Regions from separate parts of the Bradyrhizobium sp. 26S5 genome, predicted to be linked through region 3. Evidence: predicted binding sites of a transcription regulator. Region 3 holds the regulator's gene; each other region holds the start of a gene.
The links. The regulator PhoB, encoded in region 3, activates phosphate uptake and scavenging genes when phosphate is short. The targets are predictions, from matches to a motif close to TGTCATNNANCTGTCAT.
Positions count from the first base shown of each region.

Region 1: a site for PhoB is predicted at 2,141-2,157, ahead of V5279_RS33335 (glycerophosphodiester phosphodiesterase family protein). Genes of this name have one in related genera too.
Region 2: a site for PhoB is predicted at 1,917-1,933, ahead of V5279_RS30680 (UDP-2,3-diacylglucosamine diphosphatase). Genes of this name have one in related genera too.

Region 1 is NZ_CP145948.1:7,059,970-7,064,656, forward strand. Features, by position in the region: gene V5279_RS33325 (ABC transporter permease) at 1-1,095, shown strand, start outside; gene V5279_RS33330 (HlyD family secretion protein) at 1,082-2,053, shown strand; gene V5279_RS33335 (glycerophosphodiester phosphodiesterase family protein) at 2,245-3,642, shown strand; gene V5279_RS33340 (acid phosphatase) at 3,804-4,687, opposite strand, start outside.
Region 2 is NZ_CP145948.1:6,492,936-6,497,622, forward strand. Features, by position in the region: gene V5279_RS30675 (glycosyltransferase family 1 protein) at 1-1,084, opposite strand, end outside; gene V5279_RS30680 (UDP-2,3-diacylglucosamine diphosphatase) at 1,081-1,893, opposite strand; gene thiD (bifunctional hydroxymethylpyrimidine kinase/phosphomethylpyrimidine kinase) at 2,250-3,047, opposite strand; gene V5279_RS30690 (Lrp/AsnC ligand binding domain-containing protein) at 3,229-3,474, shown strand; gene V5279_RS30695 (cytochrome c) at 3,600-4,532, opposite strand.
Region 3 is NZ_CP145948.1:8,738,089-8,742,775, forward strand. Features, by position in the region: gene V5279_RS41380 (aspartate aminotransferase family protein) at 1-859, opposite strand, end outside; gene V5279_RS41385 (GcrA family cell cycle regulator) at 1,356-1,868, shown strand; gene phoB (phosphate regulon transcriptional regulator PhoB) at 2,107-2,817, opposite strand; gene phoU (phosphate signaling complex protein PhoU) at 2,947-3,663, opposite strand; gene pstB (phosphate ABC transporter ATP-binding protein PstB) at 3,675-4,493, opposite strand; gene pstA (phosphate ABC transporter permease PstA) at 4,490-4,687, opposite strand, start outside.

The DNA of each region.
Region 1 (4,687 bases), 1.7 Mb from region 3:
GTGCTCGGAACACGCAGCGCTTTCACTTTGCTGTTCATCGCCCCGCTGATCTACGGCATCTATTATCCGCAGCCCTATCTGAACCAGATCCTGCGCAAGCTGCCGATCGCGGTCGTCGACAATGATCTCAGCGATCTCTCCCGCCAGATCGTCGAGACGCTCGATGCCAGCGGCACGTTGAGCGTGACGGTGCGCGCCCGCACGCTGGCGGAGGCGCGCACCGCGATCGACCGCGGCGATGCGTTTGCCGCGGTGCAGATCCCGCCCGGCACCGAACGCGACGTGCTCAAGGGCATCACCGCCCACATTCCGGTCTACGCCGACGCCACCTATCTGTTCGTCTTCAGATCGACCGCAAGCGGCGTCGCCACCGCGATCGGCACGCTGACATCGGAGCTGGTGTCGCGCGGCGGCCGCGCCGACGGCAGCCTGGTCAAGGCGAAGCTCGCGAGCCTCAGCCCATCTGACGTTCTGCTGCAACCGATCTTCAATCCGGTCGGCGGCTATGCGAGCTACATCGTCCCGGCGGCGTTCATCCTGATCCTGCAGCAGACGCTCCTGATCGGAGCGGCGATGCTGACCGGCACCGCGCTGGCCAGCGGCCGCGGCGCGTTCGCCGGCGTATTCGGGCGCGGCATCGCCCATCTGACGATCTATTTGCCGGCGCTCGCGCTCTATCTGATCGTGCTGCCACGCATCTACGGTTTCTCGACGCTTGGCCATCTGCCGCAGATCTTTGCGCTGGCGACCGTCTTCCTGCTGGCGACGAGTTTTATGGGACAGGCGATCGGCGCCTGGTTCACGCGGCCGGAAAACGCCACCATCCTGCTGCTGGCGACCAGCCTGCCGCAATTCTTCACCGCCGGCTTTGCATGGCCGCGCGAGGCCATCCCCGCTGCGGCCACCGCGCTGGGCCGGCTGTTTCCGGCCGACTCCGCGATCGACGGCCTCGTGCGCATTAACCAGCTCGGCGCCAGCATCTGGGAGGTCTCGCATGACTGGCTCGGACTGTGGTGTTTGGCGCTGGGCTATTTCGCACTCGCCGTGATCTCCGCGCTGGTGTTCAAGAGAGGACAGCAACATGCCCAACGCTAGGCGCATCGCCCTGATCGCGGTCCCGCTTGTGCTCGTCGCGGGCGCGCTGATCTATTCCGAGAAGCGCGCGAGGTCGTCCCCCGCAACCGTCGGTGTCGTCCGCTCGACCGAGGTCAGGGTCGAGCCGGAGGTGAACGGCCAGCTGGTATCGATCGCGGTCGAGAAAGGCGCGCGGGTGCATGCAGGCGACGTTCTGGCGAAGCTCTCCGCGGTCGAGTTGACCGCGCAGGCCGACCAGGCGCGGGCCGCGCTCGCCGCTGCCGTCGCAAGCCGCAACAACGTCTATGCCGGCGTTCGCCGCGAGCAAGTCGATTCCCTGCAGGCGGCCATCTCCAAGGCCAAGTCGCGCCTCGAATATGTCGAGGTCCAGCTCAAGCGGATCACCACGTTAGCGAGCCAGAGTTTTGAAACCCAGCAGGCACTCGACCAGGCGGTAAATGACGTTGCCGCGGCACGCGCCGGCGTGGCGGCAGCCCAGGCCAATTACGACGCCGCGGTGGCCGGGCCGACCAAGGAGGAGCGCGCCATCGCCGACGCGCAGGTGCAGGCGGCCGCGGCCGCCGTCGCGGTGCTCGAGCGCCGGCTCGACAAGATGGTGTTGCGCGCGCCGGCCGACGGCGTGGTCAGTGTCATCGCTGCGGAAGTGGGCGAGAACGTTCGCGCGGGCCAGCCGATCCTGATGGTCGCGGCGGCCGGCAAGCAATGGCTGTCGTTCAACGTGCGCGAGGATCATCTCGACGGCCTTGCGATCGGAAAGACCGTGAACGTGATCCGGAATGCCGCCGCCGGCGCCACCAAGGCCGCCATCACCGAATTGCGGCCGCTCGGCACCTTCGCCACCTGGCAGGCCGAGCGCGTGATCGGCGATCATGACCGCAGCACGCTGCGGCTGCGTCTCGATCTCGCCGGCGCCGCGGAAGGCCTCGAGCCCGGCATGACCGTCCGGATCGAGCGATGAAGCGCGCGACGCTCGGCCCCGAACCGCGGTGACGTGCGCGTCGCCGCGATGCATTTCAAAAGCTTTTGTCGGCCCACCCCGCCCGACAGTCATCCAGCTGTCAGGAGATTGAGACAAGAAGACAGCAGCGTCGAACGGCTCGGCCCTTGTGGCACTCGACCCGACGCTACACCAAAGATGGAGGCGTGGCCGTGAAGCACATTCGTTCAGGACGGAAAGTACATCTTGCAGCGATGCTGTTCGGTGCGGCGGCTTTGGCGATGCTCCCGCCATCGATCGCGTCAGCGCAAACCACGTCAGTGCCGGCCGGCAACAAGCCGTTCCTGACCCTCGATGGAAAGCCGCCGCTCGTCATCGGGCATCGCGGCGTGCCGGGCCTGGTGCCCGAGGAGACCGAGGCATCGTATGAGCTCGCCGCCGATCTCGGAACGGACGCGCTCGAAGAGGACCTGCACCTGACCAAGGATTGCGTGCTGGTGGCGCGTCACAACCCGTGGCTCGGCGACAACACCAACGTTGCCGAGGTGGCGAAGACCAATGCCGCGGTTGCGGCCCGCAAGCGCACGGCGCCGGGCGTCCGTCTCAAGCCGAACTGGACCCAGCTTCCCACCGGCGGACCTGCCGAATTCCCCACCGACCTGATCGATCCGGCCGATCCCAAATCGGTGCTGAAAGCGCTGATCGTCGACGGCGATGACCATACCAATGACTGGTCGATCACCGACTTCACAATGGCCGAGCTGAAGGACTGGATCGCCGGCACCACCTATGATGCGGCCAACGAAAGGCCGAAGCTGTTCAACGGCAAATTCCCGATCATCAGTTTCCAGGACGTCATCGACATCGCCAAGGCCAAGAGCAAGGCTGTGGGGCGTCCCATCATGGTCTATCCGGAGACCAAGAATCCGACCTGGAACAATGCCCAGGCCATCGCCAATGGCTGCGGCGCGCCCGGCAGCCGCCCGCTCGAGGATGCCCTGATCAAGATCATCAGGGATAACGGCCTCAACGCGAAGGACGCTCCGATCATCGTTCAGAGCTTTGAGCCCGGCAGCCTGAAATACATGCGCAGTCACGGGCTTCAGACGCGGCAGGTTCAGCTGATGGACGGCAACGGTGTCGACTTCAAGACCGGCAAGGTCCTGCTGAACAACATCGCCACGTCGCGTCCGTACGACTGGACGGTTGCGGGCGACTCGCGCGGCTTCGATGCGATGCTGACCCCTGAGGGCCTCGCGGAGATCAAGACCTATGCCGACGGCATCGGTCCGTGGAAGGCCTATATCGTTCCGTTGAAGATCTCACCCTGGAAGGACAGCAACGCCGACGGCAAGCCCTACAAGGGATCGACGCCGGAGGCCTCGACGCAGGACGCAACCAGCGTCATTGCCGATGCGCACAAGCTCGGCCTGTTCGTGCATGTCTTCACCTTCCGAAACGAGAAGAAATATCTGGCGGCCGACTATCGCGGCGATCCGGGCCTGGAATATCTGAAGTTCTTCCGTCTCGGCGTGGACGGGGTCTTCACGGATTTCACCCACACCGGAGTCGCCGCCCGGGCGGCCTATCTGCGTGAACTCGGCTGGTGATGCCGGCCATGCGAAGGCCGCGGATGCATGTCGTGCAGCACCGCGGTCACACCTTCATCTGAAAGCGACACTGTCCGGCCTGTGGCCGATGGCAAGGCGCGAACGGAAGCGCCTCGCGCTGCGGCTCCTGAGCGCGGCCGGACGGGTATACAACCTCCGCCTCAGTTCCCCTTGAGCGCCAGCGCGCTGGTCAGGTCGCCGAGCGGCTTCTGACCATGCGCGGCGATCGCAGCGTCGCGCACGGTGATGCCGTGCAGCGTCGGCAGTTCGAAGCGGCGCGTGATGAAGCGCAGGATCGATGTCGTGTCCATCGGCGTATGATCGACAAAGCCGCGGCGCGCATAGGGAGAGACGATGATGGCCGGGATGCGTGAGCCAGGGCCCCACCGATCGCCCTTGGGGGGTGCCACGTGATCCCACAGGCCGCCATTCTCGTCATGGGTGATGACGACCAGCATATGCGGCCATTGCGGGCTCTTCTCGAGATGCGCGACGACATCGGCGATATGGCTGTCGCCGGCCTGGATATCGGCATAGCCCGAATGCTCGTTGAGGTCGCCCTGCGGCTTGTAGAAGGAAACCTGCGGCAGCTTACCGTCGTCGATCGCCTTGATGAACTCCTTGCCCGCCAAGCCGCCGTCAAGCAGATGCTCGGCACGGGAAGCGGTGCCCGGGGCGAAGCTCGCATAGTAATTGAGAGGCTGGTGGTGATACTGGAAGTTCGGCACCGGCGACTTGTTGCCATGGTCGAGCACATCCTGCCAGGCCCCGCCATACCAGGCCCACGTCACGTGCTTGAGGCTGAGCAAGTCTCCGATGGTCGGCTCGATCTGCGGCACAAGCGTCGTCGCATTCTTCGGATCCGCATAGGCCTTGTCGCCGTCCTTCGCGGGGTCGTTGCCGCTCGGCTGATAGGGCGGCTGCATGGTGTTCACGGCGTAGAAATCAGGGGTGAGATTGCCGTCGCCGGCATATTTCGGAATGCCGTCCATCGCCGATTTCGGCGAGTTGGCGGCCTGCGTCAACGTCACGCCGTCGCGCTCGA
Region 2 (4,687 bases), 2.2 Mb from region 3:
ACGTGGGATGGGGGGCCGGCAGGGCCGCGAAATGGTGCTCTTCGGCGCCGAATTCGAGCGCTTCCCCCTCGCCGTCGGGTGCCACGGGGCGAACGTTCATGCAGCGGTCGATGAACACCCGGGCCGACGCCTGCCAGGTATGGAGCGCGGCGAAATCGACGCAGGCCTGGCGCGAGATGCCGAGCGCCTCCAGGCAGGCGTGGTGCAGATCGTCGTCAAGCACGCCAACCGGCGCCGCGCCGATCACGTCGCGGGGACCGGTGACCGGAAAAGCGGCAACCGGCAGGCCGCTCGCCAGCGCCTCGAGCAGCACCAGGCCGAACGTGTCGGTCCGGCTCGGGAACACGAATACATCGGCGGCGGCGTAGATTTCGGCCAATTCCTCGCCGTGGCGGGCGCCGAGGAAGACGGTTTCAGGATATTTTCGCTCCAGCGTCGCCCGCGCCGGGCCGTCGCCGACCACGATCTTGGTGCCGGGCAGATCGAGATCGAGGAACGCCTCAAGATTCTTCTCCACCGCCACCCGGCCGACGCTGAGATAGACCGGCTGCGGCAGGCAGAGATCGACGTCGCGCGGATGGAACAGCGCGGTATCGACGCCGCGCGACCACAGCACCACGTTGCGGAAGCCGCGTTGGCGCAGCTCGGCCGCCAAGGCCGAGGTCGCCGCCATCACCGCCCGGCTCGGCCTGTGGAACCAGCGCAGCGCACGCCACACCCAGGCTTCGGGGACAGGCGTCCGTGCCGAGACATATTCGGGGAAGCGGGTGTGGAAGCTCGTCGTGAACGGCAGGCCGCGCTTGCGGCAATAGCGGCGAACCGCAAGCCCGATCGGGCCTTCGGTCGCGATATGGATGCTGTCGGGCCGGGCCGCCTCGATCAGGCTGGCGACCTTGGCCTGGTACGGCAGCGCGAGCCTGAGATCGCGATAGCTCGGCATCGCAAAGGTACGGAACTCGTCCGGCGTCAGGAAGCTCACCTCGACACCGAGCGATTTCGCCGCCTGCGCCATCATGGTCAGCGTGCGGACAACCCCGTTGACCTGGGGATGCCACGCATCGGTCGCGACCAGGATATGCGTCATGCAGCGCGTGCCGTCACTCGCGGAACCGGCGCGATCCGGCGCACCGGATCGGTCCAGGTGATGATCTCGAAATGGCCGTCCTCATGCTCGGCAAGCGCGGTGCAGCTCTCCACCCAGTCGCCGCAATTCATGTAACGGATGCCGTGCTCGTCATGAATTGTCGCGTAGTGGATATGGCCGCAGATCACGCCGTCGCAGCCATGGCGCCGCGCCTCACCCGCAAGCGTCGCCTCGAACGCGCCGATATAGTTCACCGCCTTCTTGACCTTCAGCTTGGCCCATTGCGACAGCGACCAGTACGGCACGCCGAACATCTTGCGGAAGAAGTTGACGAAGCGATTCATCTGGATCGCGAAGTCGTAGGCCTTGTCGCCGAGATGGGCGAGCCAGCGCGCGTTCTGCACCACGAGATCGAAGATGTCGCCGTGGATCACGAGGTAGCGCTTGCCGTCGGCGCCGGTGTGAACGGTGTTCTCCACCACATCGATGCCGCCGAAATGCGTGCCGTAATATTTGCGCAGGAACTCGTCGTGGTTGCCCGGGACGTAGATCACCTTGGCGCCCTTGCGCGCCTTGCGCAGCATTTTCTGCACGAAATCGTTGTGGGTCTGCGGCCAGTACCAGTTCGACTTCAGCGCCCAGCCGTCGACGATATCACCAACGAGGTAGATCGTGTCGGCATCGTGAGAGCGGAGGAAGTCCAGCAGGCGGTCGGCTTGCGAACCGCGGGCTCCGAGATGGACATCGGAGATAAACAAAGTGCGAAAGTGCCGCTCGGGACTTTCTTCACTCAAGGAGTCACTTCCCATGCCTGTGCACCTAACAGATTCCTGTGACAAGGCGATGACGACCCCCGTGACCCACGGCCTCACTAACAGTTAACGAGAATCAGCAGCACGCCCCTTCCCTGCGGATAACAGCGGCGTGCGACAATCTGGCGACATGGACGGTCGCGGCTGTGCGGAACAGGCGGCGTGTTGCTCGCATATCGCGGTGGAACAAAGCGTGCAGTCGAAGAATCGATGAATGCGTGCCCGGATGAAGCGAAGCGCAATCCGGGGTCTTATATCCGCGGACGAGTTGGTCCCGGATTTCGCGGAGCCTGTCATCGGGCGCGCATTCGCGCGACCCGTTGGCTTCATCCGGGCTACGAAGCTACGAAGCCTCAGTAATATTTGTGGAAGTGATGCACCGGCCCGTGGCCGTGTCCGACGGCGAAGCGATCGGCAGCGGCGATCGCGTCCGTGATCCAGGCCTTGGCGTTGCGCACCGCGGCCTCCATCGCCTCGCCCTTCGCAAGCCCCGCTGCGATCGCCGACGACAGCGAGCAGCCGGTGCCATGCGTGTTTGATGTGGCGATGCGCGGCGCCGCCAGCGCGATGCTGCACTCGGCATCGATCAGATAGTCGATGCTCTCGGCGCCATGCCCGTGGCCGCCCTTGACCAGCACCGCGCGGCATCCCAACGCCAGCAATTGCCTGCCCTGCCGCGCGACGTCGGCCTCGCTGGAGGCAACCGGCTGGTTCAGCAGCGCCGCCGCTTCTGGCAGATTCGGTGTGATCAGCGATGCCAGCGGAAACAGCATGGTCCTCAGCGCATCGACGGCCTCGGCCGCGAGCAGCCGATCGCCCGAGGTTGCGACCATCACCGGATCGAGCACGACATGGCGCGGCGCCCAGCGCTTCAACCCGTCGGCGATCGCAGCGATCGTCTCGGCCTGCGCCACCATGCCGATCTTGACCGCGCCGACGTCGAGGTCGGAGAACACCGCATCGATCTGGGCCGTGACGAACGCCGCGGGCACCGGATGGATACCGCTGACGCCCCTGGTGTTCTGCGCGGTCAGCGCCGTGATCGCGGAGGCCCCGAACACCCCGAGCGCGGCAAAGCTCTTGAGGTCGGCCTGGATGCCCGCCCCGCCCGAGGAATCCGAGCCTGCAATGGTGAGCGCGACCGGCGTCATTCTGCGGCACCGGCGGTTGATACGAATGAGACCTTTACGATCAAGACCATGGCCTGTCCTAGCCCGGCCGCCCATCGGCAGCAAGTTCGCCTGACTTTACCGCGAGTTGGCCTTGAGTTGGCCTTGCCTTGGCGGCCCGTTTTGGGCCTATAGTCGCGAAAATCCCCCGGAGACGACTTTGATGGTTCCTTTCTTCGTCCAGATCAAATGCAAGCTCGGCCAGTCCTACACCGTCGCCAATGCGCTGGCGGAAGCCGAGATTGCGTCCGAGATCTACTCCACCGCGGGCAATTACGATCTGCTGGTCAAGTTCTACGTCGACCACGACACCGACATCGGCCATTTCATCAACGAGAAGGTTCAGGTGATCCCGGGCATCCAGGACACCCTCACCATCATCACCTTCAAGGCGTTCGGCGCGAAGTAGACTTCGACTCCACTTTCGTCATGGCCGCGCAGATTCGCGAAGCGGGTCTTCGCGCTAAATGTCCCGGGCATGACCAAGCCAGCTGAAAGCGCCTGACGACATGGATCACGCTCTGAGCAAACCTCTCAGGAATCCTTCGCGGGCTTCTTCACCGGCTTCGGTGGTCCCTCGACCGGCGGCAGCGACTTGATGTATTCGGCGATTGCGTCGCGATCGTTCGGCGAGAGCTGCGAGGTGTTACGGATCACGCGCACCATCGATCCGCCGGCGCTGTCGCCGTCCGGCGTCTGCCCGCTCTCGAGGAAATAGGCGACATCCTTCGCGCTCCAGTCCGAGAGCCCCCTCGGCGTGATGTTGGGCACCCAGCCCTCGCCCTCCGGATTCGGGCCGCCGGCGAAGCGCTGCGCGCTGATGATGCCGCCGAGGAAATTCCGCGGGCTGTGGCACTCGGCGCAATGGCCAAAGCTGTTGACGAGATAGGCGCCGCGATACCACTGCGCCGAACGGCTGGGGTCCGCGATGAACGGCTGGCCGTTCATGAACAGGAATTTCCAGACGCCGACATTGCGCCTGATGTTGAAGGGAAACGGCAAATCGTGATCGCGCACCTTGCCGGCGACCGGCGGCAGGGTCTTCAGATAGGCAAACAGGTCACGCACGTCATTGAGCTTGGCGTATTGATAGGACGTGTAGGGAAACGCCGGGAAATAGTGCGCCCCCGATGGCGAGGTGCCCTTCATCACCGCGGTGACGAAATCCGCCTCGCTCCAGCGGCCGATGCCGTCGTTCGGATCGGGCGAGATGTTCGGCGCATAGAAGGTGCCGAACGGCGACGGTATCGCAAGGCCGCCACCGAGCTTCGTGCGGTCGTCCTGCTTCGGCACGGCGTGGCAGGAGGAACATCCCCCCGCATTGAACGTTGTGAGGCCGTTGGCCAGGTTGGGATGGTAGGCGGGCAGCGCGCTTGCGGCAACGGTCGCGGGGATCGTCAGCCACCAGAACACGCCGAAGCCGATTAAGCCGGCCAGGATGGCCAGGAGAAGAATTCGTCGCAACATTCACCGATCCGTCATTGGTCGCTTCAGCCTCTCAACCAGTATGATGGCAACCCGTCGCACAAGCTCGCATCAAATTTGCCGCAGGCACGATCAATTTGGGAATAAATCCGAAAAGCCGCTGTTTGAAGACTGCAACCATCGTGTGACGTCAAAGG
Region 3 (4,687 bases):
CCGCGGCGACCGCCAGCGGATTGCCGCCGAAAGTCGAGCCGTGCGAACCCGGCGCCATGCCCTCAGCGGCCTTGGCGCTCGCCAGCACTGCGCCGATCGGGAAGCCGCCGCCGAGCGCCTTCGCCAGCGACATCACGTCAGGGGTCACGCCGGTGCGCTTGTAGGCGAAAAGATCGCCGGTGCGGCCCATACCGGTCTGCACCTCGTCGAATGCGAGCAGCAGGCCATGCTCGTCGCACAGCGCGCGCAGCGCCTTGAAGAACGCCTGCGGCGCCGAGCGCACGCCGCCCTCGCCCTGCACCGGCTCGATCAGGATGCCGGCGGTATGCGGGCCGATCGCCTTCTTCACCGCCTCGATGTCGCCGTGCGGCACCTGGTCGAAGCCGTCCATCGGCGGGCCAAAACCCTCGAGATATTTTGGCGAGCCGGTCGCGGCCAGCGTACCCAGCGTGCGGCCATGGAAGGCACCTTCGAAGGTGATGATGCGGTAGCGCTCGGGATGGCCCTTGGAGAAGTGATAGTGGCGGACCAGCTTGATCACGCCTTCCATCGCCTCTGCGCCGGAATTGCAGAAGAACACGAAGTCGGCAAAGCTCTGCTCGCACAGCCGGGCGGCCAGCGCCTCGCCGTCCGGGCTCTTGAACAGGTTCGACATGTGCCAGAGCTTGGTCGCCTGTTCCTGCAGCGCCTTGACCAGATGCGGATGCGCATGCCCGAGCGCGTTCACCGCAACGCCCGAGGTGAAATCGAGATAGCGGTCGCCGTTGGTTGCGATCAGCCAGGCGCCCTCGCCGCGCTCGAAGCCGAGATCGACCCGGGCGAAGACGGGGAGCAGATGCGACGAGGCGCTGTTGGTCATGGCGTTCACTGCCGGTTTGAAGCCGACAATTGCCGGGCGGCTTGACGCCAGTGCAGCAACGGCCAGCTTCGGAAAACAAAACGGCCGCCTTTGCGGGCGGCACGTACAGGCATTCTATGCTGCGGCCAGTAGGTGTCAATCGCCAGCAGCCGGCCTTTGCCGACCTTCCTGCGATGCGGAACGAGCGCAATCCGGAGCATTCCGGTGCGGTGGAAAAGCCTCATTGCAGTGCTTAACTTTGTGGGAACATGTGGACGCACGGCCGCGGACTCTTGCGCCAGAGTCACGCCATATTGTAGCGTTTGGCCTGTCGGGTACGACATCTCGTGCGGCAGTACTGGACCCTCTAAGTAGCCTTCGTGTCACACGTAAACGTTCGGGCTCAAAACCGCGCCCGGCGAGGGCTAAGGGATTCTGGCCGCTGGGATTTTGACCCGGATTTGGCTCGCAGCGTCGCTCCAATGACTGGCCGGCGCCATGCGAAAGGAAGAATGCGATGACTGTATTGACCTGGTCCGACGATCGCGTCGAGCAGCTGAAGAAGCTCTGGGAGTCTGGCCTCTCGGCCAGCCAGATCGCCGCGGAACTTGGCAATGTGACGCGAAACGCCGTGATCGGCAAAGTGCATCGGCTCGGCCTCTCCGGCCGCGCCAAGGCCCCCTCCACGGCGGCGCCGCGGCAGCGCAAGGCCCGCCCCGCCCAGCACATGATGCGGGTGGCGCGTCCGGTCTCGCGCGGCAACACCGCGCTGGCGCATGCCTTCGAGGTCGAGATGGAGCCCGATCCGATCTCCTACGACAACGTGGTGCCGATGAGCCAGCGGCTGTCGCTGCTCGAGCTGAACGAAGCCACCTGCCACTGGCCGGTCGGCGATCCCTCGAGCCCGGAATTCTTCTTCTGCGGCGGCAAGGCGCTCGGCGGCCTGCCCTATTGCGCACACCACTCGCGCGTCGCCTACCAGCCCGCCGGCGATCGCCGCCGGCCGTCGGCGAAACCGCAGATCAAGTGAGCACTCGGGAAACTGGCGTAGGACTGAAAAAGAAATCCCCGTGAAAGCGGGGATTTTTTTGTGGCTCGTCGCCCGGATGCATCACCGGCGTCGTCCCGGCGCAGGCCGGGACCCATAACCACGAATGGGTGTTGTTAGAAAGCTGTCTGGCCACTTGCCCATTGCGCCGGCCGCGGCGTATGGGTCCCGGCTTTCGCCGGGACGACGCCGTGTTGCGGCTTGTGAATGCCGCGCGGCCTTACGGCTGCGGCTCGGCCTTCGCGAAGCGGTCGTCGAGCGCGTAGCCGGCGCCGCGCACGGTGCGGATCGGATCCTGCTCGCGGCCCGGATTGAGCAACTTGCGCAGGCGGCCGATATGCACGTCGACGGTGCGCTCGTCGATATAGATGTCGCGGCCCCAGACGCTGTCGAGCAGCTGCTCGCGGCTGAACACCCGGCCGGGATGCTCGAGGAAGAATTCGAGCAGACGATATTCGGTCGGCCCGAGATCGATCGGGCGGCCGGAGCGCGCCACGCGGCGCTTCTCGCGGTCGAGTTCGATATCGCCATAGGTCAGCACGGTGGCAAGCCGCTCCGGGCTCGCACGGCGCAGCAGGCCCTTCACCCGCGCGAGCAGCTCGGGCACCGAGAACGGCTTGACGATGTAATCGTCGGCGCCGGTGGCAAGCCCGCGCACGCGCTCACTCTCCTCGCCGCGCGCGGTCAGCATGATGATCGGAAGCTGCTTGGTCTCGGGCCGCGCCCGCAGACGGCGGCACAGCTCGATGCCGGACAGGCCCGGCAGCATCCAATCGAGTACCACGAGGTCGGGGATGCGCTCCTTCAACCTGGTGTCGGCGTCGTCGCCGCGTCCCACCGTTTCGACGTCGTAGCCTTCCGCATCGAGGTTGTAGCGCAACAGCGTCGTCAGCGCTTCCTCGTCTTCGACTACCAGAATGCGTGCGCTCATCGGTCTAAGTTCTTTCTCTGTGGTGATCCGTTGCCCAAACGCAAACCGAAACACTCAACCCCTGAGCATATTCCCCGTGGAAACGGTTTGTCGCGACGACAATCCGGTTCCGCCGATGCGGATCATGCCCTAGTTGCCCGGCACCGTGGTGGCGAAATTGGTCATATCGCCCTTCGGACGCTTGTCGGTGATCTGCTGGCCCTCGATCATGTAGAACACGGTCTCGGCGATATTGGTGGCGTGGTCGCCGATCCGCTCGATGTTCTTGGCGCAGAACATCAGATGGATACAGAACGAGATGTTGCGCGGATCCTCCATCATGTAGGTAAGCAGCTCGCGGAACAGCGAGGTGCAGATCGCATCGACCTCCTCGTCGCCCTTCCAGACGTTCATCGCCGCCGGCAGATCGTGCGCGGCATAGGCGTCGAGCACCGACTTGACCTGAGACAGTACGAGATCGGTCATGTGCTCGAGGCCGCGGATCAACTTCAGCGGCTGGAAATCGCTCTCCAGCGCCGCGACGCGCTTGCCCATGTTCTTGGCGAGGTCGCCGATCCGCTCGAGGTCAGTCGCGACGCGCATCGCGCTGACGATCTCGCGCAGGTCGATCGCCATCGGCTGGCGGCGAGCGATCGTCAGCACCGCGCGCTCCTCGATGACGCGCTGCAGATTGTCGATCTCGATGTCGGCGGCGACCACGCGCTTGCCCAGCGCGACGTCGCGGCGGATCAGCGCGTCGACCGACTCGGTGATCATGCGCTCGACGAGGCCGCCCATCTCGGCGACCAGGCGGGTCAACTCCTGCAGGTCGCTGTCGAATGCCTTGGCGGTATGTTCAGAAGCCATCGCTTGTCTCCTCAGCCGAACCGGCCGGTGATGTAGTCCTGCGTGCGTCGATCGCTCGGCGAGGTGAAAATCTTGTTGGTGTCGTCGAACTCGATCAGCTCGCCGAGATACATGAAGGCGGTTTTGTCGGAGACGCGCGCCGCCTGCTGCATGTTGTGGGTGACGATCGCGATCGTGTAGTCCTCGGAGAGCTCCTGGATCAGCTCCTCGACCTTGGCGGTCGAGATCGGGTCGAGCGCCGAGCACGGCTCGTCGAACAGGATCACCTCGGGACGCACCGCCACGGTGCGTGCGATGCACAGCCGCTGCTGCTGGCCGCCGGAGAGCGACAGGCCGGAGGCGTTCAGCTTGTCCTTGACCTCGTTCCACAGCGCGCCGCCGCGCAGCGCCTTCTCGACCCGGTCGTCCATCTCGGACTTCGAGATCTTCTCGTAGAGGCGGATGCCGAAGGCGATGTTCTCGTAGATCGTCATCGGGAACGGCGTCGGCTTCTGGAACACCATGCCGACCCGCGCACGCAGCAGATTGAGGTCGAGCTTGGGATCGAGAATGTTGGTCTGGTCCAGCATCAGCTGGCCGACCGCGCGCTGGCCTGGATAGAGGTCATACATCCGGTTGAAGATGCGCAGCAAGGTCGACTTGCCGCAGCCGGACGGGCCGATGAACGCCGTGACGCGGTTGGTGCCGAGCGTCAGGTTGATGTTCTTCAGCGCGTGGTGCTCGCCGTAATAGAAGTTGAGGTTGCGCACCGTGACTTTCGGCGGCGCTTCCGGCAGCGGCACCTGGGGAACGTGGCTCGCGGCAGTCGTGGAGACGGAAAGCTCGGTCATTTTGCGGCCCTTTCGGCACCAAGGATGCGCGCGCCGATGTTCAGCGCGAGCACAGTGAATGTGATGAGCAGCGCACCGCTCCACGCCAGCTCTTTCCAGTAGGCGTAGGGGCTCTGCACGAAGTTGTTGATGGTCACCGGCAGGTTGGCCATGGTCTTGGTCAAATCCCAGCTGAAGAACTGGTTCGACAGCGC